DNA from 2 places in the Frankia sp. CeRuru1 genome. Region 2 is predicted to be linked to the other one. Evidence: predicted binding sites of a transcription regulator. Region 2 holds the regulator's gene; the other holds the start of a gene.
What was found. The regulator LexA, encoded in region 2, represses DNA repair genes until DNA is damaged. The targets are predictions, from matches to a motif close to CGAACNNNNGTTCG.

Region 1 (17,186 bases), on a different contig from region 2:
ACCGACGCCTTCGAGCGCCTGCCCCTCGCCGACATCGCCACGACCGTCGATCAGTACCAGCGCCGGGCCGATCCGAGTGGCCGCACGATCCTCACCTCCACCCTCGTCGACGCGACGACGGTGGAGGTGGAGGGCACGCGTGTGGTCGACCTTCCGGTTGTGGGCTCCCTCGGGGTGGGTCCGGTCACGGTACGTGCCGGAGCGCAGGCACAGTCGGTGGTCCGCCAGCCCGCTGCACCATGACGCCGGCCGGCGCCGGAACGCCGAACCGCGCCGGTTGCGTGCGCGCCACCTGTTGGCTTTCCTCCGACCCCTGATGCAACCAGGTCGAGGTGGCGTCCATGAGATCGTCGAGACCGTGGCCGGTGCGGCGCTCGGCCAGATCCGACACGTCCCGGACCAGCCGGGCCACCCATTCGGCCGGCCGCCCGGCAGACAGCGCCACCGCTTGAGTGGCGTGCTGGGCTGCCTCGTCGCGATCCGGGATCTCCCGGGCCAGTGCGGCCCGGGCCTGCGCCATCCGCACCGAGACCACCATGCCCGTCTGGCCGCTACCTGTGATCAACATCGCGGCGCGTTCCAGGTGAGGCATGGCCTCGTCGGCCGCGCCGACGGTGGTCAGGGCCTCGGCGCAGGCCAGGGCAAGATCCGCCGGGGAGTAGGTGTCGAGCGAGAAACCCGGCGAGCCGTGGGCGGTGTCGTCGAGCCGTTCCATCGTCTGCCAGGCTCTGGCGACGGCGTCCCGGACGCCCGCCCGGTCGCCGGTCGCCGCACAGGCGCTGGTGACGACCTTCCCGGCGATGAGGGCCCGGGTGGAGCTGTGCCCCGCGATCCGCGCCGCCGCCCCGGCGATCTGCAGGGACACCGCCGGGCTGTGCGGGCGGACCACCCGGGCGCGCAGGGCCAGGGCGCGGGCGGCGAGTGGCCCGTCCCCGGCCGCCCGGGCGAGCGCCGCGGCCCGGTCGGCCCGCACGGCGGCGTCGGAGTGTTTGCCGCGGTCGTAGGCGGTGGCGGCCGCCACCGTCGTGACCGCCGCGTGCAGCCGCATCCACTCCAGCGCTGGCCGGCCGCGCAGCCGGTGCTCCCGGGGCACGGTCTGTGTCGTGCGCTCCAACGAGACCAGGGCGGACGTGGTAGTGATCAGATCAGACGTCTCGTAGGCTCTGACCGTCGCGGTCAGGGCGGCCATGCAGGCCTCGTGCAGGCCGGATGCGTCGTCGCGCAGACTCACGGAGCCCACCGCCGCGAGGCCGGTGGCAACCAGGACAGAGCGTCGGTCCGCGACCTCCGCGACCTCCGCGACCTCCGACACGATGGGACCCTCCGTGCTCCTGCGGGAATGATCGCGGCCTTCCGCCGGCACGCGACGGGGCGGTGAGTCGTCGCCGCCAACGGCGTGATCCGATCGCTCGGACGACAGATCCGGTTATTCACGGCGGCCTTCCTCCTCTTCCCCGTGGTAGTGGCCGGTCCTCGAGTCTTCGTCCCGTCCCGTCCCGGCGACATCGACCGGTGTACACGCGCGCACCGGTCGATGCGTCCGAGCTCTCTGCAGCTGAGCTCTCCGCATCCGACACCCATATGGTCGCGAGGCCGCACTGTCCCGACGAAACCCGGCGTTCACGTATTCGTGCGCGAAGCGCCGTCTTCGACGGTATCGTTCGGGGGCCGCGGACGCGCCGAGTTGTGCGCACTCGGCGATGTGGTACGTGTCTCTTCAGGGATTGGCGTCGGTTGTTGTCGGAGGTTGTTGTCGGGTGGCTGAACCGCCTGACTGCCTGGGGCCGCCGCAACGATTGTCCGCAGTGCGGGCGCCGGTTGGCCGAAATTCTCGTGGCATCCTGCGAATGTTTCATCCTCGTGTCGTCGAGTCATTGCATGTTTCGCCATGATGATGTTTCCCGGTCGGGATGCCGCCGGGATGCCGTCGGGAGACCGCGGGGAGGTCGCCGCGGGGCTCGGCGCGACGCCGCTGCGAGCTCGGCCGGCTCCCGCCCGGGCGGGCAAGATCCGTCCTGGCGGTGGCCCCCGGGTGCCGCCGGTAAGGTGAACAGCATGGCCGTCGACCTGTCCGAGGAGATCAAACAGCTGGATGCCACGTTGACCGGCATCGAGACGGTTCTCGACGTGGAGGGGTTGCGCCGTCGCGCCGAGGATCTGGAGCGTCAGGCTGCGGACCCCGACCTCTGGTCCGATCAGGACCGGGCCCAGGCTGTCACCCGCCGGTTGTCGTCGACGCGCGGGGACATCGCCAGGGTGGAGGGGCTGCGTCGCCGTCTCGACGACATCGCCGCCGCCGCGGACCTCGGCGACGAGGATCTGCTTGCCGAGGCCGCAGCCGATTTTCCCAGGCTGTCCAATGACATCGCCGGTCTCGAGGTCCGGACCCTGCTGTCCGGCGAGTACGACGAGCGGGACGCGATCGTGCAGCTCTCGGCCGGGGCCGGCGGGGTGGACGCGGCCGACTGGACGGCGATGTTGCTTCGGATGTACCTGCGGTGGGCCGAGCGGCATGGCTACGCCACGGAGGTCTTCGACACCTCCGAGGCTGAGGAGGCGGGTCTGAAGTCGGCAACCTTCCAGGTCAAGGCGCCCTATGCGTACGGGACGCTGCGCAGTGAGCACGGGGTGCACCGGCTCGTCCGGATTTCGCCGTTCGACAACCAGAACCGGCGGCAGACCTCCTTCGCCGGGGTGGAGGTCACCCCGGTCGTCGAGCTGTCCGACCACGTCGACATCGACGACAAGGATCTGCGTATCGATATCTTCCGTTCGTCCGGCCCGGGTGGACAGGGGGTCAACACCACCGACTCCGCGGTCCGCATCACGCATCTGCCCACGGGCATCGTGGTGACGTGCCAGAACGAGCGCAGCCAGCTCCAGAACAAGGCCGCCGCGATGATCGTGTTGCAGGCGAAGCTCCTGGAGCGGCGGCGGGCCGAGGAAGCGGCGGAGAAACAGCGCATCACCGGCGGGCCACAGGACGTCTCCTTCGGATCACAGATCCGTAACTATGTCCTCCACCCGTACCAGATGGTGAAGGATCTGCGTACCGACACCGAGACCTCGAATACCAGCGGTGTTCTCGACGGCGAGCTCGATGATTTCATCGACGCGGAGATCCGGTGGCGGCGGTCGGTCGAGAATCAGGCGTGAGAGGGTTCTTCGGAGCTTTTGCCGACGCCCGGGATGCGCCTGGTTCCGGGCTGAGCGGGCAATCCTCGCCGCACCGTCCGGGCGCTCGTGGCCCGGCGGGACGATACGCGCCCGGCGTTCCGGTTCCGGAGGTCCGGAGGTCCGGAGGTCTCCCGTTTCCGGGACGGCATCCGAATGCTGCCTGCCTCTCGGGGAACGGACGGTGAAAAGACAAAGATCCGGCCGTGGTGGGAACGCCGGTGTGACGTAGGCTCGGCCGGCGGCCCGGCCCGGCGTCGGGGGAGGACTCCACCGGATCTCCTGACGCCATTGGCATGCCGGGTATACACGTGTAGAGTTCCGGGTAGTTCGCGGACCGTTCGATGTTTTAGTTTCGGTGTCTTGATCTGGTCCGTCTACTGCTTCACCCGATGGGATGTACGCCCGTGTCACCTGGTCGTTCACGATTGCGAACCGCTGTCGCGGAGGGAGTGCGGTCTGTGTCCCTGCACACGAATGCACGCATGTATATGTGTGGAAATAACGGTGCAAATCCGGGCAGGATGGCGAGTCTCGCCGGTACGGGAACGCCGTGACCTCCCTGGCGCCCGCGGCGTCCGGCGCCGCCTCCGGCGTGTTCGACGGTGCGCCCACGATGCCCCTGCCCGTCCTTATGTACCACGGCGTCGGTGATTCGGTGAGTGCGGACTTCCGACGCTGGGAGGTCCCTCCCGGTGCCTTCGCCGAGCAGCTCGAGGCCCTCGCCGAAAGCGGTTACCACCTCACCGGTCTCACTGACGCGCTGGCGCATCCCGCCCGCCGCCAGGTGGTGATCACCTTCGAGAACGGCTTCGAGGACTTCGTCACCACCGCGGTGCCCGCTCTGCGGGCGATCGGTGCCAGCGCTACCCTGTACGTGCCGACCGCCTTCGTTGGCCGGCGCGCCACCTGGCTGGATGGCTACACCGAGCGCAACCTCCCCCTGCTGGACTGGTCCGACCTCGCCGCGCTCGCCGGAGAGGGCATCGAGCTCGGCTCGCACGGTCACCGTCATCTGGAGCTCGACGTGGTGCCGACCGCCTTGGCGCGGTATGACGTCACCGCCAGCCGGCGGCTGATCGAGGAGAGAACCGGCCGGCGTCCGGACAGTTTCTGCTACCCCTTCGGTTATCACTGCGCGTCGGTGCGCCATGTCGTCGCGGCCGCCGGGTTCGAATCGGCCTGTGAGGTCGGGTACCGCATTCATCAACCGACGTCGTCCCGGTTCGCCATCAGTCGATTGATCGTCAATCGGGCCGCTGGAGCGGCCGACATCCTTCGGCTCGTTTCCCAGGGGCATCGCGACGCTCTGCTCAGCGCCCGGCGAGGACTGCAGTCGGGGTGGCGGGCATATCGAGCGGCGCGCTGGCGGCTCGGCCGAGGCGCCTGACGACGGGGAACGCGGGAACTGGGGTCCGGGGCCTGGCAGTTACCGCGTGCTCTCTCACACGACCGCGAGCCGATAGCCCCGCTTGATGACGGTCTCGACCACGTGGCCGGCCGGTCCCAGCGCGGTGCGTAACCGGGCGACGGTCATCTCGACCGCGTGTTCGTCGGTGAGCCCGGCCGTGCCCGTCCGGCGCAGCAGCTCGGCTCGGGACAGCACCCGACCGGGACGCTCGGTCAGCGCGTCGAGGACCGCCGCGGTCCTGGGTGCGAGCATCACCGGCTCGCCGTTGACGATCACTGCCGCGCCCTGGACCCGCAGCACGTGCCCCGCGGCCTCGACGGTCCGCCCCCGGCGACGCGGGAGTTCGTCGGACAGCGTGCGCACGAGTGCTCCGAGCCGGAACCGGTCCGGGGCCACCGTCGCCACGCCCTGCCGTTCGAGGGGGGCGGCGCAGACCGGACCCACGCACGCGGGCAGCACCTCGCCCCGCAACGCGGTCAGCAGTTCGTCGAACTGTCCCATCTCCCGGGCGATCCGTAGGAGGCTCACCACGGCGGGCGCGCTGGTGAAGGTGACCGCGGAGACCCCGCCGGTGACGATGAGTTCGACCATCCGGCGGACCGGCCGCAGATCGTCCGGTGGTTCCCACCGGTACACCGGTATCTCGACGACCTCGGCACCCGCCGCGCGCAGCCCCTCGACCATGTCTGGCAACGGCTCGCCGTGTAGCTGCACCGCGATGCGCAGCCCGGCCAGGTTCTCCGTGAGCAGATGGGCGACGAGCTCGGCGCCGGATTCCGAGCGGGGCGACCAGCATTCGGTGAGCCCCGCGGCCCGGACGGCGCCAGTGACCTTCGGCCCTCGGGTGAACAGCCGGGCGCCGTCCAGCCGGTCGCGCAGCCGCTCGCCGAGCCCCCAGCCCTCGGCGGCCTCCACCCAGCCGCGGAAGCCGATTGCCGTCGTAGCGATCACTGCGTCCAGCGGCCGGGTGAGGCACTCCCGGGTCGCGGCGAGCAGCAGGCTGTCGTCGGCGAGCGGCACGATGCGCAGGGCCGGGGCATGGATCACCCGGGCTCCGCGCCGTTCGAGGAGGTTCGCGAGTTCGTCGCGGCGACGCGCGGCCGTGACCCCGACGGTGAAGCCGAGCAGCGGTGGCAGCCCGGCGCTGACGGCCGGCTCCGTCGATGTCGCCGATGCCGGGGACGTTCCGGGTGCGCCGGACCGGTCGCCGATGTCGGGCCACCCGGGACTACGGGTTGTCACGAGGCTACCTCCTGGCCTGGGGTCCCGCGCCGATCCCCCGGTCACCGCAGGATCGGACACGGCCATGTCCACGCGCTTGCCGGTGTGCAACGCCGGTGTTAACCGGCACCGTTGCGTATTCACGACGTCCGCATCGAGCGTTCGTCGGGCATCTCACATCCCGTCGTGTCGTGGAGTGCATGCCTTGTAGCCGGACCGACCTGACTTCGAGTCGGTGTTGACATCCTGGGTTCGTACGGTTCTGGCCGTAGCGGGTGCCCGTTTGGACCGGCACCCATCGGTTCGGACGTGCGGGTGGTGCGCGGATGTCTTCTCGATCATTGGTGGTCGTCGGCCACGGCATGGTGGGGCATCGGTTGTTGGCGGCGCTGCGGGACCGCGACGTCGAGGGGCGATGGGATATCACGGTCCTCGCCGAGGAACCTCGGCCCGCCTATGACCGGGTGGGCCTCTCGGCGTACTTCACCGGGGCGACCGCGGAGGACCTCAGCCTCGTCGAGGACGGATTCCTCGAGCACCCCCGGCTGCGGCTGCGTCTCGGTGAACCGGTCGTCGCCGTCGATCGGGCCGCCCGGACGGTGACCACCGGTGCCGGCCGCACCTACCGGTACGACGTGCTGGTGCTTGCGACCGGTTCCTACCCGTTCGTCCCGCCGGTACCCGGCCGGGAGGCCACCGGCTGCCATGTCTACCGCACGATCGAGGACCTAGAGGCGATCTCCGCCTCGGCGCGCGGTAGCCGGACCGGGACCGGTGTGGTCGTCGGTGGCGGTCTGCTCGGCCTAGAGGCGGCGAACGCGCTGCGTAGCCTGGGGTTGGCTACTCACGTCGTCGAGTTCGCGCCCCGGCTGATGCCGGCCCAGGTCGACGAGGCCGGCGGGCAGACGCTGCGAGCCCACATCACCGGGCTCGGGATCGGCGTCCACACCGACACGGCCACCGAGCGGATCGAGGCCGATGCCGACGGGCGGGTCACCCGGATGGTCTTCGCCCGTCACCCCGAGGGGCTGGCCGGCCTCGACACCGACGTCGTCGTGTTCTCGGCGGGGATCCGCCCGCGGGACGCCCTGGCCCGCGAGTGCGGACTCGACGTCGGGGATCGCGGCGGCATCGTCGTCGACGAGGGCTGCCGCACCAGCGACGAGCACATCTACGCCGTCGGCGAGTGCGCCCTGGCGGCCGGACGGGTGTACGGGCTGGTCGCACCCGGATACGCGATGGCCGAGGTCGTCGCGGACCGTCTGCTCGGCGGCGGCGCGACCTTCACCGGTGCCGACATGTCGACCAAGCTCAAGTTGCTCGGCGTCGACGTCGCGAGCTTCGGGGACGCCTTCGGGACGACTCCCGGTGCGCTGCCTATCACGTTCGCCGACCCGGTGGCCAAGGTCTACAAGAAGCTGGTGCTCTCCGACGACGCGCGTAGCGTCCTCGGTGGCATCCTCGTCGGCGACGCCGAGGAGTACGGCATGTTGCGGGCCATGGTCGGCTCCGCCGGGGTCGTGCCGGACGATCCCGCGCGGCTCATCCTGCCGGACGGCGACGGCGACGGCGACGGGGCAGGGGCCGGCGGCTCCGGGGCCGGGGTGGCGCTCCCCGCCGGGGCGCAGATCTGCTCGTGCAACAACGTCACCCACGGCCAGATCTGCGCCGCGATCAGCGAGAACGGCCTTACCGACGTCGCCGGGATCAAGGGGTGTACCAACGCGGGCACGAGCTGTGGCAGCTGCGTGCCGATGCTCAGGACGATCCTCGGCCAGCAGCTCGCCGCCGCGGGCATCGAGGTATCGAAGGCGCTGTGCGAGCACTTCGACGTCAGCCGGGCTGAACTGTTCGAGATCGTCCGGGTGCGGGGGATCACGACGTTCTCGCAGCTGATCGCCGAGCACGGTCGGGGCCGGGGCTGCGAGGTCTGCCGGCCGGTGGTGGCCTCGATTCTCGCCTCCCTCTACAACGGGTACGTCCTGGCCGGCGAGCAGGCCGCCCTGCAGGACACCAACGACCACATGCTCGCGAACATGCAGAAGGACGGCACGTACTCGGTCGTCCCCCGGCTGCCCGGCGGCGAGGTCACGCCCGAGACGCTCATCCTGATTGGCGAGGTGGCCCGGGACTTCAACCTCTATACGAAGATTACTGGTGGGCAGCGCATCGACCTCTTCGGCGCCAGGGCCGAGCAGCTGCCGAAGATCTGGAAGCGGCTGACCGACGCCGGACTCGAGTCCGGACACGCCTACGGCAAGGCGTTGCGGACGGTGAAGTCCTGCGTCGGGGAGACCTGGTGCCGCTACGGCGTACAGGACTCCACCACGCTGGCCGTCGACCTGGAGCTACGCTACCGCGGCCTGCGATCTCCCCACAAGATCAAAATGGCGGTCTCCGGCTGTGCCCGGGAATGCGCGGAGGCGCGGTCCAAGGACGTCGGGGTGATCGCCACCGAGCAGGGCTGGAACCTGTACCTGGGCGGCAACGGCGGTCACCGGCCCCGGCACGCGGAGCTGTTCGCCTCCGACCTCGACACCGAGACGCTCGTCCGCTACATCGACCGGTTTCTGATGTTCTATGTGCGCACCGCCGATCGCCTCCAGCGCACCGCGCCGTGGGTGGAGAGCCTCGACGGCGGCCTCGGGCATGTCCGCGAGGTCATCGTCGACGACTCGCTGGGCATCTGCGCCGAACTCGACACGGCCATGGCCCACCACGTCGCGACCTATCAGGACGAGTGGAAGACGACGCTGGCCGATCCGGTCGCACTGCGCCGGTTCGCCTCGTTCGTCAACGCCCCCGAGGCGGCCGACCCCGACGTCATCCACCTCCTCGAACGCGGCCAGCCCCGGCCGGCCCGCCCGGCCGAGCGGGCAGCCCTCATCGCCGGTGCCACGCTCCCCGTGGTGGCTGGCCGTTTCCTTACCTATCCAGGCTCCTTGCCTATCCAGAGGGACGAAACGGACACAAAAGCCTCTGGATAGGCAAGTAAGCGCATCCCGGACGATCTGGAGGCCGCCATGATCTGGACCGACATCTGTGCCCTGGACGATCTGACTCCCGATCGCGGCGTGGCCGCGCTCGTCAACGGCGCCCAGGTGGCCATCTTCCGGTTGAGCGACGGTCCCGTGCTCGCCGTCGGCAACGCCGACCCGATCGGCCTGGCCAACGTGCTCTCCCGGGGTCTCGTCGGCTCCCGCGGAGACCGGGCCGTGGTCTTCTCGCCGTTACACAAGCAGGCGTTCGATCTGGTGACGGGGGAGTGCCTCGATGCCGAGGGGGTGCGCCTCCCCGTCTACCCGGTGCAGGTGCAGGACGGTCGGGTGCTGGTCGGCCCCGTCGCGGCGGCCCGTCCGGTCAGCTGAGGCGGTCAGCCGGCCGGTCAGCCGGCCGGTCAGCCGGAATGGTCGGCTGCGGAGATCGGCCCCGAACGGGCTGGTCAGGCCGCACACTGGGAGAAAGCCGACGCGGGAGGGGACGAAGATGACCGGTGTGCAGACAGCCCCGGGCGGATGGGTGGCCCTTGTCGGTGGCGGTCCCGGGCGGGCGGATCTGATCACCGTACGCGGTCTGCGGCTGCTCCAGGCTGCGGATGTCGTGGTGGTCGACCGGCTGGCTCCCCGTGAGCTGCTGGATGAGGTGCGACCCGGTACCGAGATCATCGATGCGGGCAAGGCGCCGCACGGTCACAACCTGACCCAGGACGAGATCAACGCGGTGATCGTCGATCGGGGACTGCGCGGGCTCGGCGTCGTCCGGCTCAAGGGCGGTGATCCGTTCGTCTTCGGTCGTGGCGGCGAGGAGGCCCTGGCCTGCGCTGCGGCCGGCCTGCCCTGCGAGATCGTCCCCGGGGTGACGAGCGCCGTCGCGGTCCCCGCGCTCGCCGGGATCCCGGTGACCCACCGGGGTATCACCCAGGACGTGGCTGTCGTCAGCGGCCATATCGATCCGTCGCATCCCGGTTCCACCGCCGACTGGGACGCGCTCGCTACCGGTCCGGGCACAGTCGTCGTGCTGATGGGCGTCGGGGCACTGCCCGAGATCAGTCACGAGCTGGTGAAGCGGGGCCGCCGGCCGGAGACTCCGACCGCGGTGATCCACGCTGGCGGGACAGCCGACGAGACGATCATCACCGGGTCCCTGGCGGATATCGCCCGGCTCGCGGCCGAAGCCGCGATCAGTTCTCCCGCGGTCATCGTAATCGGAGATGTGGTTTCGCTACGTGATCGAATTATCGGCGTGATGGGTACCGTCGGGGCGGTCCCGGCGGAGCCGCTTCCGGTGGAGCCCACGGTGTCGGCTTGACGCTCCCGCCGTCGGGTCGCCCGTCCACCCGGACCTTCAGCGCAGCGCCAGGATCCGGTCGTCCCCCTTTCTCGGGTCCCCTCGGCCGTCGGTGTTGCTGGTGATGATCCATACCGATCCGTCCGGTGCGAGCACCGCCGCGCGCAGCCGGCCCAGCTCACCGGTGAACGCCGCGCGGGGGGCGCCACGCACATGGTCACCGGCCAGGCCCACCTCCCACAGCCGCTGTCCGCGCAGCGCCGCCACGTACAGGGTGTCTCCACGGATCGCGACGCCGCTCGGGGATGCTTCGCCGGTGGTCCAGGTGACGAGGGGATTGCGCAGGCGGCCCTTGTCGGTGTCGCCGACGCCCTCCACCATCGGCCACCCGTAGTTGCCGCCCGGGATGATCAGGTTCACCTCGTCGACGTTGTTCTGGCCGAACTCGGATGCCCACAGCCGTCCGGCCGTATCCCACGTCAGGCCCTGCACGTTGCGGTGGCCCATGCTGTAGATCAGCGAGCCCGGGAACGGATTGCTCGGCGGCACGCTTCCGTCGGGACGCATCCGTAGGATCTTGCCGTTCAGACTGGCGCGGTCCTGCGCCCGTGTGGTCACGCCGGCGTCCCCTACCCCCGCGTACAGCAGGCCGTCCGGGCCGAACCTGATCCGTCCGCCGTTGTGGATCTGGGCGTTCGCGAGCCCGGTGAGGATCGGTGCGGGGGGACCCGCCCAGTTCCCGGTCAGCCGGAACCGCACGATCCGGTTGTCGGCCCGGGTCGTGTAATAGGCGTACACGAAGTGATCGGCCGCGTAGGTGGGGGAGACGGCGAGGCCCAGCAGACCCGATTCCCCGCTGTGCACCATGTCCGGAAAACGGGCGACCTCGGTAGGCTCGCCACCGCCGGCCGGGCGACGCAGGATACGGCCGCTGTCCCGTTCGCTGATCAAGGCGTCCCCGGAGGGGAGGAAGGCGACATCCCAGGGCGTCGCGAGACCCGTGGTGATGATGCGCAACTCGGGCTGCGGGCTGTCGCGACCCGCCGACGGTGCGGTGGTGGCCGGCTTCGACGACTCGGCCGGCCAGGGGCGGCCACCATTCCCGCCGCAGGCGGATACGCCGAGGCCCACCAGGGCGAGAATGGCGCTGACCAGGACGAGGCAGCGCACGGGAGGACAACGGGGAGATTCGGGGCGGCCCGCGACTAGGCCAGCCTTTGCCGCGGCGGCGCGGCCGGGCTTAGGAGACGTGACGGGCGGCAAGGACCGTCAGTAGCATCACGATCGCGATCAGCGCGACGATCACCTGCGGTGACATCTGGAAGAAGCTCTGGCGCAGGTACTCGCGCGAGGCGCGGCAGGTGGGACACCGGCCTTCGACCACCAGTCCGGCGCAGCGCGCGCAGACGAGATCCTCGCTGCCCATAGCGCCTCCTTCTCACCCGGGACGGATGCCATGATCGGGCGATCGTCGCACTTCCCCGGGGTGGGGACAACACCCGGACGTTTCGGATGGAGCACGACCGTTGGCGACACGCACGATCGACCTCCACGTTACGCCCGCGCACGGTGGCGTGCCGCTCCGTCAAAGGTCGACCGGGCGAGCGGTGACCCGCCCGGGGCTGTTCTCGGAGATTCCGGTCGGGTGTTAACCTGCGGCCCCCGACCTTCGTCACGCCCTACCATGCGGCTACTGAAAGTCATGGGAGTGCGGGAAGGCGCAATGATCGTTTTGAGTTCCGTGAGCAAGCGGTACCCGAACGGCGGCCGGCCGGCGCTGATCGATGTCACCGCGGAGATCGGTGCCGGTGAGTTCGTCTTCCTCGTGGGGTCGTCCGGATCGGGTAAGACCACATTGCTGCGATTGCTGCTGCGGGAGGAACGGGCGACGTCCGGCCGGGTGCTGGTGGCCGGCCGTGACGTCGCGCGGATGCCGGACCGCGGGGTGCCCCAGCTGCGCCGGCTGGTCGGCTGCGTCTTCCAGGACTTTCGCCTGCTACCGAATCGGACCGTGGCGGCGAACATCGCGTTCGCCCTCGACGTGGTCGGCCGTCCTCGGCATGTCGTGCGCAGCGTCGTGCCGGAGGCACTCGACCTGGTCGGCCTCGCGGAGAAGGCGGACCGGTATCCCGATGAACTCTCCGGAGGCGAACAGCAGCGGGTCGCAATCGCCCGGGCGTTCGTCGGCCGTCCTCGGGTACTGCTGGCCGACGAGCCGACCGGCAACCTCGATCCGAACACCAGCATCGAGATCGTGAACCTGCTCGACACTGTTCATCAGGCCGGCACCACCGTCGTGATGGCCACCCACAACGCGTCGCTCGTCGACGCGATGCGCCGCCGGGTGCTCGAGCTGAGCGACGGCGCGCTGATCCGGGACGAGGCTCGCGGGCGTTACAACCAGGATGATCTGGTGGTGCCGATGATTCCCCGGCCCGGGCCCCGGGTGCCGGCCGACCGGGTCCGCTGATGCGACCGGGTCTGCTGGCGTCGCTGCTGTGGACGGGCCTGCGTCGCAACCTGGCGATGACCTGCGCTATGATCATCACTGTCGCGATCTGCCTGGCGTTGCTGGGGTCGGGCCTGCTCCTGCGGGCGCAGGTGCACACCATCGACAGCTTCCTGCTCGACCAGATCGAGGTCGTCGTTGATCTCTCCGATGGCATCACCCCGGGCGAGCGGTCTGCCCTCGAGGCCGAGATCGCGGCGGATCCACTGGTCGTCGACGTGCGGTACGAAAGCAAACAGCAGGTGTACGACCGTTTCCGCCGGGACTTCCGTGGATCGCCCGACGTCCTCGCCGGTGTCGGACCCGACGACCTGCCCGCGGCGCTACGACTTACGCTCACCGATCCGCGAGCGGCCCGCGACATCGTCGTCACCTACACCGGCCTCGACGGGGTGGAAGCTGTGCGCGACCAGCGCGGCCTGCTTGACCCGTTGTACCGGTTCCTCGACGCCTTCACAGCGGGCGCCTTCGCCCTCGCCGCCGTGCAGGCCTTGGCGTCCTTCGCCCTCATCTACACGATGATCCGGATCTCGGCGCATGCTCGGCAGCGGGAGACTTCGATCATGAAGATGGTCGGTGCGTCCAACGGAACAATCCGGGCCCCGTTCGTCTTGGAGATCGCGGCGGTGGGGCTGGTTGGCGGGCTGTTCGCCACGGGCGTGCTCGCGCTGGCCAAGATCTACCTGGTGGACGGCCGGTTCGCGAAGCAGACGATGTTCCCCCTGTTCGGTTGGTCGGCGGTCTGGGAGACCGCGGCCGTCGTGCTGGGGGTCGGTGTGCTCGCCGCCGCCGCGATGGCTTCGGTGGCGCTCCGCCGTCATCTACGGGTCTGAGGCGTCATCCGTCGCTCGGCCCCGGTCCGCTTCGACTCGAACTGGACATCATCCTCGAGGAATACTTCCTTGAGATAATCTTCGGGTGAAACCTCATATTGGCGTCCCTCCGGGCTCGTCCAGATGAAATGTCCAGGCCTGGGCTGGCACACGGACCATCCCTTCTGCGTGGATTGATCGGGAGATGATGTATCCGGCCGCCCCTGTCTTCTCGTAGCACCTTCCTCGGCGCCACGCCTGGGCCGCTTTTCATCCGCGTGTTTCAGCCGGTGATGCCTCCGGAATTTTGGCCCGAGGTTCCGCTCGCTCGTCTGGCCACCTCGACGATGCGACCTGCGATGATCAAGATCGCAGTGAATGGAAGGCTTCTCACATCCCGGAAAGACACATGTAGGGTTTCGAGTTCGAACATGACGAGCCAGGGCGGCTGAGGGAAATCGACGCCGGCTGACCTCCAGGACTCGTCCTTCCGGCGGATCCATCAGTATCCGCCGCCATGTGCACCGGGGGTTCTCGGCCATCTCGCGAACGAGGCCGTCCGGTATCGGGCCATAACCGGGAAGTTCCGCCGGCTGTTCCGACATACCCAGCAGACAGGAAGCCGATACGACCACCTGCGTCTCGATACTGACACGGTCACGATTCTGCCCCATCAGCAGGTCGTAGAAAACGTCGGCCCGACGCTGGTCGAGCCCGCGACCGTCCTGCGCACCGCCTGCTCTCCTCGCCAGAAGGTCCACCCGTCGAAACGCCGCGAGCATGCGGTCTGCCGGAAGCGATGCCGAGACGCGGCCCGTACCATCCGGCTCGGCCCGCACCGTCACCTGACGCGCCTTCGCCGCCCTGCGGCGACGCTGCTCCGCGCCCTGAGGGTCTACCACCACCACACGCCGTCGCACGGCGGCCGCGAACGCTGCGTGGCTTGGCCGCCCACCCCGGCGCAGAACCGTCTCCGCCACGTCCGCGGCTTGGCTGTCCGACAGGTTGGCCGTCAGTCGTTCCAGCACGGCCAGCCGCTGGGAATCCAGCTCACCATGTTCAAGAGCAGTCAGCGCGGCCGGCATGCGGCGGACGACGCCAACCGCGAAACCCAACTGCTGGTTTCCCGACGCTGATGATATTCTCAGCTCGGCAGCCAGTTCGTCTCCCGCGAACTCGTGAAATCCCCTGGCAGCCCCGCTCTCATCCTCTTCCGTGGGCGGCCGTAGCTGCGCGAACCTCGCTCTCACGAGCAGCCGTGCCGCCTCCCAGCGCGCGATCTCCCGACCGATCGCCACATCCGCTCGGAGACATCCGTCCGCGTCGAATTCAGCTACACGACGACCATAAACCATCGATGAGTCCAGGCGACGGGAAAGAGAACCACTGTCGTCGACCCCGGTGTCGCGGGGGCCCAGGGCCTCTGCTTCCTCGCGCGGGCTGGACTCGTCCGAACTGGGCTTACCCGGACTGGACTGTGAGCCGGGCCGAAGCGATGAACCGGGTCTGGTCGCTGGATGCATCATGCCGCCTGTCATGGGCACTTGGAGGGAACGGTTGGATCTGCTGGCAGGAACCGCCGCCGATTTGCCCGAACACTCCGATCATCGAACATGTGTTCGAGTATAGTACTCGCTGGCACCGTTCATCAAGTCCAGCGTCGTCAAGTCCATCGTCTCGACGGCCGGGCAAGCTCGACAGCCGAGCAAGGAGGTGGAAGGTGTTGAACGCCCAAGTCGCCGCCGTGGCGGCTCCTCCGCGGGGCGCGCTGACGGCGCTCGTCGCCCTACGGAGCGCTCGGCGACGTCACCCGGGCCACGCCGGCGACCGACGATGGCGCTCACATGATCGATACCATGAGTGTCCTCGCGGTGGAGCCGGGCGTGTCACCGACGCGGGAGGCAGGACGTAGGTTCGGAGAAGATTTCGCGAACGGTGTGGGAAGAGGGACAGGACAGTGCCGAGGGAGACGGGGCGCAGACTGATCGCGCAGAACAAGCGCGCCCGGCATGACTACGACATCCTCGACACCTACGAGGCTGGGCTGGTGCTCCGTGGCACTGAGGTGAAGGCGCTGCGGGCCGGGCGGGCCTCGCTCGTCGACGGGTTCGCCCAGATCAGCGATGGTGAGATCTGGCTGCACAACGTGCACATCCCCGAGTACACCGAGGGGACCTGGACGAACCACGCCCCCCGCCGCAAGCGCAAGATGCTGCTGCATCGGGCGGAGATCGAAAAACTGGTCGGTAAGACCCAGGAGGGTGGGCTCACGCTGGTCCCGCTCTCGCTCTACTGGAAGGACGGGCGGGCGAAGATCGAGATTGCGCTGGCGCGTGGCCGCAAGTCGTACGACAAACGGCACGCGATCGCGGAGCGGGACGCGGCCCGGGAGATCGGCCGGGCGATGGGCCGCCGAGCCAAGGGGCGCTACCTTTGATAGCCAGCCGTCCATGACACCGTCCGTGGGGCCGCCGATGTTCCTGTCGACGTTCCTGTCATGGTTCCCGTCGTCGTTATTTCGTCGTCGTGCCGCGGATTCGCCGGTTCCGGCACCATCCGAGTCGCCGTGACCGCCTCCGACGGCGACCGGCTGGCGCAGCTCGAGGCCCTGCTGAGCGCACAGGGTGAGGCGGTGCTGGCGGCGGCGGTCGCGGCATTTGCCGAGGATGAGCGTGCTGGTGGAGGCGCGGCCCGGGAACTGGCTGTCGGTGCCCGCCTGCGCGCCGAGGGCGTGTCCCCCGCGCTCCTCGCCTCCGCGTTCACTCAGGCGGAGCTGAGGCGGCGCGCGATGGTCAAGTTTGCCCGGGCCGATCGGATGTTCTTCACCCGAGCCGGGTTGGAACAGGCGTCCTCGCAGGCGGCGGCCGAGCATCGGGCCGCGCGGTTCACCGGCCTAGGCCGGCTCGCCGACCTGTGCACGGGGATCGGCGGGGACGCGCTGGCCCTCGCCCGGGGCCGGGAGATCATGCTCGTCGACCGGGATCCGGTTCATCTGCGGATGGCCGCGCTCAACGCCGCCGTCCACGCGGCCGAGGGCACGACCGCGCCGCCTTCGACCCTTCCGTCCACGACCCTTCCGTCCACGACCCTTCCGTCCACGGCCGTTCCGTCCACGGCCGTTCCGCTCACGGGATCGGCCGTGCCGACGGGATGCCTCGAGACGCGCCTGTCCGACGTGCGGGAGGTGGACCTCTCCGGATGCGACGCCGTGTTCGTCGATCCGGCCCGGCGTGCCGGCGACCGTCGGTTGGCGTCGCGGGCGAGCGAGCCGCCGCTGGCCTGGTGCTTCGGGCTTGCCGACAAGGTTGCGGCTGTCGCGGTGAAGGCCGCGCCAGGGCTGGCGACGGAGCTGGTTCCCCCCGGCTGGGAGATCGAGTTCGTGGCCGACGGACGGGATCTCAAGGAGGCCGTGCTGTTCTCACCGGCCCTCGCGACCGCCTCGCGTCGCGCCACTGTGCTGCCCGGGCCGGGCGGCTCGGCCTCCCTGCGGGCCGGGGGAGCGCCGGCGAGCCTCACCGGGACCCCGGATCCAGTCCTCCCGGCGGATACGGGTCCGGCGGGACCGGCGGGACCGGCGGGTCGGGTCGGCGAGGTCGCCGATCGGGTAGCGGCTCCGGGCCGGTTCCTCCACGATCCGAGCCCGGCGGTCACTCGGGCGGGCCTGGTCGGCGAGCTCGGGCGGCGCCTCGGAGCCTGGCAGATTGATCCAATGATCGCCTTCCTGACCTCCGACGAGGCAGTGACGACCCCCTTCTCCCGCCTGCTGCGCATC
Region 2 (6,718 bases):
CGCCGGCCACCTTCCGCCCTGGGACGCCTTCTGGGGCCAGCGGTACGCGGTCGTGCTCGATCCAGACGGCAACCACGTCGACCTCTACGCCCCACTACCCGTAGTGGCCGCGACATCCGCGACATCCGCGACATCAGCTACCGAGACGTCCAGTTCGTCCTGAACGTTGGCAGTTCGGATGAGACGGGTCGGCGGAACTCCGGCGAGCGCGCGTACCTCCCGGGCGAGGTGCGCCTGGTCGGCGTAGCCGGCCTCGGCCGCCACGACCGCGAACGGGATGCCGGCCCGCGCCGCGTGCAGGGCGTCCTGCATCCGGAGGATCCTGGCGAGCGTCTTCGGGCCATATCCGAAGACGCGCCGGCAGCGACGCAGCAGCTGGCGTTCGCTCAGCCCGACTATGCGCGCGAGGTCGTCCACGGGCGCCCGGGCGCGGGCACCCGCCAGAACGGCGGGAACCAACCGGTCCACGAGCGCCGGGTGAACGGGCCGGGCGATGATCGACGACTCGAATGCGACCAGGGGATCAGCGGCCATGGCGAGCCGCTCGGCGAGTCGCTGCGCCGGTCCGTCGCCCCACAGGTCGGCGAGCGGGATGCGTTGGTCGCGCAGTTCGTCCGCGGCCACTCCGAGGTGAGATGGTCCAGAGCCCGAGTCGAAGCGGAGCCCGACGTGCCGCACGCCTGGTGCCCAGCGCACCAGCTTCGCCGCCGTGTCCGGCCCCGCGACGATCAGATTGGCGTCGGAACTCCAGATGATGTCCATGCATCCGTCCGGCAACACCCGCCGGCTGCACACCAAGTCTGTGTGCCCGGTGCCGCCTGTGTGCCCGGTGCCCTCCGAGGGCCCGGTGCCGTCCGGACGCCGGTCCGCCGTCGTCCGCGTGGTGTCCGGGGGAGTCGGGCGGCCCGAGCTGTCCCAGATCGTCGCGGCGAGGCGGTGGGCCCGTCTCTCGTGGTACTCGTGGTACACGGCGCAGAGGCTACGTCGGCGGGGCGGCAAAACGGTTCGCGATCGACGTGGTGGCGTGGGACCCTGGTTGGCGACGGGATTCGCCGGGAAACGAGGGGGAGGCGCGCCACGAGTGCGGCAGGGTCTTCCGGTCCGGCGGATCCTCCTCGGGCCACCGGGTCGTGGGGCCCGGCCGGAGCAAGCGGCACGGAATGATCGCGGAATGGTGCGGTAGCGGGCCGCGTTGAGAACGGATGGTATGACACTTCCTGCTGACGCCTTCGATGCGTCCACTCTCGACAGATCCCTCATCAAGCTGACCGATGCCGATCCGTCTTACCTGCCGAACTTCTTCGACGATTCTGGGGACGGTTTCGACCTGGAGGATCGCGCCGCGTTGCGGCGGGTTCCCGGTCTCGCCACCGAGCTCGACGACGTCACCGAGGTCGAGTACCGGCAGCTGCGGCTGGAGCGTGTCGTCCTCATCGGCGTATGGACGTCGGGTTCCCCGCGGTCGGCCGAGAGCTCCATGGCGGAGCTCGCGGCGCTCGCCACGACCGCCGGTTCGGTGGTGCTCGACGCGCTCGTGCAGCGTCGCGACCGGCCGGATGCCGCGACTTACGTCGGTTCGGGCAAGGCCCGCGAGCTCGCCGAGGTCGTCGCGGCGACCGGCGCGGACACGGTGGTCTGCGATGGCGAGCTCACCCCGGGTCAGCTGCGGCAGCTGGAGGAGGTCGTCAAAGTAAAGGTCATCGACCGGACGGCCCTCATCCTGGACATCTTCGCCCAGCACGCGACCTCTCGCGAGGGCAAGGCCCAGGTCGAGCTCGCGCAGTTGCAGTACATGCTGCCCCGGCTGCGTGGGTGGGGTGAGTCGATGTCGCGGGCCGCGGCCAGTGGCGGCGGCCGGGCGCCCATCGGTACCCGCGGTCCCGGTGAGACGAAGATCGAGACCGATCGTCGGCGGCTGCGGGCCAGGATGGCGCGGTTGCGCCGCGAGCTCGCCGCGATGACGACCGTGCGGGAGACCAAGCGTTCCGCCCGGCGGCGGGGCGAGGTCCCCAGCGTGGCGATCGCCGGTTACACCAACGCCGGTAAGTCGTCGCTGCTCAACCGGCTGACCGGCGCGGGTGTCCTGGTCGAGGACGCGCTGTTCGCCACCCTCGATCCGACCGTGCGGCGGGCGACCCTGCCGGACGGCCGGGCCTTCACCCTGACCGACACCGTCGGATTCGTCCGGCATCTGCCGCATCAGATCGTCGAGGCGTTCCGCTCGACGCTGGAAGAGGTCGCCGATGCCGATCTCATCCTGCACGTTGTGGACGGATCATCGCCGGATCCGGCCGCGCAGATCTCCGCCGTGCGCGAGGTTCTCAACGACATCGACGCGGGCGGCGTTCCCGAGCTGATCGTCGTCAACAAGGTGGACGCCGTGGAGCCGACGGTCGTCGCGGGGCTGCGCCAGCTCGCCCCGGACGCCGTGTTCGTCTCGGCACGCACGGGCGAGGGGCTGGCCGCGCTGGTCGACGCGCTCTGTGCCCGGGTGCCGCATCCCGACGTGGAGATGCGCGTGCTCGTGCCCTACACCCGGGGCGACTTGGTCTCCCGGGTGCACGCGAACGGCGAGGTGCTCACGATGGAGCACACTGAGACCGGTACCCGGCTGTCCGCCCGGGTTTCCTCGGGACTCGCGGCGGAGCTGCACGCCTACCGGGCCTGAGCCCAGGAGCGATCAGACGCGAGGCAACCCGGCCGGCCGCCCGACGGGCGGCCGGCCGATCCACATCAAACCCTGCGGAGCACAGCCACGATCCGGCCGAGGATGGTCGCATCCTCACCGGGGATGTCGGCGAAGGCCGGGTTCTCCGGATGTAGCCAGATCTTGCCGGCCCGAACCCGCAGACGCTTGACCGTCGCCTCCCCGTCGATCATTGCGGCGACGATCTCCCCGTTGTCCGCGACCGGCTGCTGGCGGACGACCACCCAGTCACCGTCGCAGATCGCCGCGTTGATCATCGAGTCGCCGACGACCCGGAGCAGGAACAGAGTGCCCTCGCCGACGATCTCCCTGGGTAGCGGGAAGACGTCCTCGACCGCCTGCTCGGCCAGGATCGGGCCACCGGCGGCGATCCGGCCCAGCACCGGCACGTAGGCCGCGTCCGACTTGCTTCCTTCGGTGGTGCCCGGCGCCGCCTCACCGACGATGGGAATCGTGCCCGCCACCGTCGTCGCGCCCGCGCCCACATCCGCGCGTCGCCGGGGGTGCTCGACGGTCAGCACCTCCATCGCTCTCGGGCGGTTCGGGTCCCGCCGCAGGTAGCCCTTCTCCTCGAGCACCTTGAGCTGGTGAGCCACACTACTGGTGCTGGTGAGGCCGACCGCCTCACCGATCTCCCGCACGCTGGGCGGATATCCGCGCCGCTCCACCGCGGCCCGGATGACCTCCAGCACCTTGCGCTGCCGGGGGGTCAGGCCCGCGTCCGCGGGGCCTTCGGGAAAGGCTCGCACGTTGCCGCGGGTTCCGCCCCGGCGCGTACCCCTGCCTTGGCTAGTCATCGCTTACCGCTCTCCTCGTCGCGTTTTTCTTCCGCCGTGCGGCCACCGGCCGGCCGGTGGCCGCACGGCGGACCGTCCCGCTCCGGAAGCCGTCACCCACCGACTCGCCGCCGTCCGTGACCGAGGGAAACCGCCCGGTTCACACCCGATCGACTCGACGGTAACCGGCGGGTCGCAGAATCTCAAACGTCTGTTCGAGCGTGTTCCTGGCGGTTTCCGGTTCCCGATGCGACAATCGACCACGCGTTCGATCGAACGAAGGTTCGATCTTCGGCGTTCGGTGTCGTCGGAACGGGAGGGTGCCATGGGATCCGCACACAGGGCGCGGGTCGTCGACCTGTCGACGGCCAGGGACCGGGCGGGTCGCCGGCCGGCGGGATACCCGCCGGGTCGCCCGCCCGCACCCCCGCCGCTCCGGCTGACCCGGCGGGGTCGGGTGGTGGTGGTATCGATTGTCGTGGCGGTTGTCGTGGCGGTGGCAATCATGATCATGCCTGGGGTGTCGATCGCCGGGCCGGATGCCGCGGAGGCGCCGCGGCGCCATCTGGTCGTGCCGGGGGAGACGCTGTGGGCGGTGGCGGTGGCGCTCGACGAGAGCGCCGACACCCGGGTCGTGGTGGACCGGCTGATGCGGCTGAACCACCTGCGGTCGCCACTGATCACCCCGGGCCAGTCGTTACTCCTTCCCTGACGCCCGGCTTCCCCGGCTTCCCGGGTCCACGAGTGTCTCGGCGCGGGGGCTCGCGCACCGTCGTCTTTCGTCCACGTGCGGTGCCGCGTGCGGTGCGGACCACACGGACCATACGGGGGTGCTGTCCCCATCTCTGGGGCCGTGCGCTACCTTGGACACAACATCTGGTGCTTACCGGGGTGTAAGTCACCCACAGGTTGTTCCACAGGTCTTCCACGGGGAGCTGGCGGTCCATCCACAAGGTGGTCCGTCCGGCGTGGATGCCGGGTCCTCAACGGTGTCCCGTCGTCCCCGGTCCGGGGCGGTCGGCTCCGGCGCGGGCGAAGGAGGCGTAGCGCGTGCGGTGCCCGTTCTGCCGGCATCCGGACAGTCGCGTCGTCGACAGTCGGGAGGCCGAGGAGGGTTCGGCGATCCGCCGCAGGCGGTCCTGCCTGTCCTGCGGTCGCCGGTTCACTACGATGGAGGAGGCGTCCCTTCAGGTTCGCAAGCGCAGCGGGGCGGCCGAGCCGTTCAGCCGGGCCAAGGTCATCGCCGGTGTCCGCAAGGCCTGCCAGGGCCGGCCGGTGCGGGATGATGATCTCGCGCTTCTGGCGCAGCGGGTAGAGGATGCCGTCCGCTCGTCGGGGTCGGCGGAGGTGCCCGCGGAGGCGATCGGCCGGGCGATCCTCGGTCCGCTCCGTGAGCTCGACGAGGTGGCTTATCTCCGCTTCGCCTCGGTGTATCTGGCCTTCGAGTCGTTGACCGACTTCGAATCCGCGATCGTCGCGTTGCGCTCCGAGGCCGCCGGACCTCCCACCACGCGGGATGGACCAGCTCGACCGGTCCCGCGCGGCGCCGTCGATGCCTCGCCGGTGACCGGCACCCAGCAGGTACATAGCAGGTAGGGCCGGGACCACCCGGCCGGAAGCGTCCTACATCGCCCTGGTTCGTCGTGCCGGCCCGGTCCCGCCGGCGATGGGTGACATCCCGCGTCGCGGCCGTGCGAGGACCGCGGACCTCCCGGACGGCACACCTGCGGCCCGGCTCGACCTGGCTGGTGCCGTTCGTCATGCGTGTTCGCCGTGCGCGTGCTCGTCCCCGCGGGCACCGCCGTGCGCCGAGGCCCGGCCCCGCACCGTCCCGACGTCCGCTGGCGGCGGCCCGGGGCGGGGATGCCCACAACACATTGTTGAAGGTTGAAGCTGACGAGTGAAGACGAGGAGCGTCATGACCGACAGCCGCGGCACGAAGCCGAGCAGGTCAGCGGCGAAAGCGAGTGGGTTGAAGATCCAGCGGTCACGCACCACCGCCGGCGTCCACCCGTACGACGAGGTCACCTGGGAGTCCCGGGACGTCGTCATGACCAACTGGCGGGACGGCTCGGTCAACTTCGAGCAGCGGGGAGTGGAGTTCCCGCAGTTCTGGTCGGTGAACGCCTCCAACATCGTTACCAGCAAGTACTTCCGCGGGGCGCCCGGCACGCCGGGGCGGGAGTGGTCGCTGCGGCAGTTGATCGACCGGGTCGTGCACGCCTACGGCGCGGCCGGCCGCGAGCACGGCTACTTCGCCTCGGGCACCGACGCCGAGATCTTCGAGCACGAACTGGCCTGGATGCTGCTCCACCAGGTCTTCAGCTTCAACTCGCCGGTCTGGTTCAACGTGGGAACCCCCGCGCCGCAGCAGGTCTCGGCGTGCCAGCCCTATGATGCCCTCGTCAGCACGCCGTCCGGTCTGGTTCCCATCGGCGCCCTGGTGGAGGAGGACGCGGTGGGGACGAAGGTCTTCGACGCGCACGGTCTGACCCAGGTGATCGCGACCAAGTCCAACGGCGTCAAGGACGTCCTGCGGATCTGGACGAAGGCCGGTCACGCGCTCGACGTCACCGCCGATCATCTGGTGTGGCGGAGCACCTCCGCGGGTGCCGGGGCCTTTGTTCCCGCCGGCACGCTGCGGGCCGGGGACACCCTCGAGTGGCATCGCACCATCGCCCCTGGCGAGGGTGAGATCACCTCACGGGAGATCGCCGAGGCGGCGCTCGCGGGCCGGCTGCAGGCGGACGGTTTTGTTGGTCGGTACGCCGGTACGAACGCCTCGCTGACCATCGAGGCGATGACTGTGCCGACCTGGCTGTATGACGCTCCGCTGCCCGTTGTCGCGGCCTATCTGCGCAGCCTGTTCCAGGCCGATGGCTACGTGTCCCGCCGGGAGCGCTCGACGCTGATCGGGCTGGACATGATCAGCGAGGGCCTCATTCGCGGGGTGCAGGGCCTGCTCGCCCGGTTCGGCATCTTCGCGCGGGTACGCCGCGAGGCGGATCCGCGACCCGACCGCCACGACCTCTGGAGCCTGGGCATTCAGAACGCCGGTGACCGGCGGACATTCGCGGACGAGATCGGCTTCCTCGACCCGGTGAAGGCCGCGAAGCTGGAGGCGTCGTTCGATCAGCCCGGCCGGGCCGCGGAGCCGGTGAAGCGGTTGCAGATCGAGCGCATTGAGCCACGCGGGCCGATGCCGGTCTACGACATCCAGACCGACAGCGGCGAG

Region 1: AC08OP_RS02415 (HNH endonuclease signature motif containing protein) is a predicted target of LexA. The motif match lies at 15,023-15,036, and genes of this name have one in related genera.

What each region holds. Positions count from the first base shown of each region.
Region 1 covers NZ_CDWWEW010000016.1:9,797-26,982, forward strand. The annotation lists gene AC08OP_RS02355 (pilus assembly protein TadG-related protein) at 1-243, shown strand, start outside; gene AC08OP_RS02360 (hypothetical protein) at 185-1,312, opposite strand; gene prfB (peptide chain release factor 2) at 2,056-3,156, shown strand; gene AC08OP_RS02370 (polysaccharide deacetylase family protein) at 3,728-4,564, shown strand; gene AC08OP_RS02375 (uroporphyrinogen-III synthase) at 4,619-5,827, opposite strand; gene nirB (nitrite reductase large subunit NirB) at 6,133-8,793, shown strand; gene nirD (nitrite reductase small subunit NirD) at 8,830-9,174, shown strand; gene cobA (uroporphyrinogen-III C-methyltransferase) at 9,293-10,114, shown strand; gene AC08OP_RS02395 (PQQ-dependent sugar dehydrogenase) at 10,151-11,263, opposite strand; gene AC08OP_RS02400 (hypothetical protein) at 11,334-11,519, opposite strand; gene ftsE (cell division ATP-binding protein FtsE) at 11,817-12,563, shown strand; gene ftsX (permease-like cell division protein FtsX) at 12,563-13,435, shown strand; gene AC08OP_RS02415 (HNH endonuclease signature motif containing protein) at 13,420-14,769, opposite strand; gene smpB (SsrA-binding protein SmpB) at 15,372-15,851, shown strand; gene AC08OP_RS02425 (THUMP-like domain-containing protein) at 15,912-17,186, shown strand, end outside.
Region 2 covers NZ_CDWWEW010000073.1:5,611-12,328, forward strand. The annotation lists gene AC08OP_RS08000 (VOC family protein) at 1-163, shown strand, start outside; gene AC08OP_RS08005 (helix-turn-helix domain-containing protein) at 85-762, opposite strand; gene hflX (GTPase HflX) at 1,208-2,668, shown strand; gene lexA (transcriptional repressor LexA) at 2,734-3,504, opposite strand; gene AC08OP_RS08020 (LysM peptidoglycan-binding domain-containing protein) at 3,809-4,195, shown strand; gene nrdR (transcriptional regulator NrdR) at 4,534-5,079, shown strand; partial or broken gene AC08OP_RS08030 (LAGLIDADG family homing endonuclease) at 5,402-6,718, shown strand, end outside.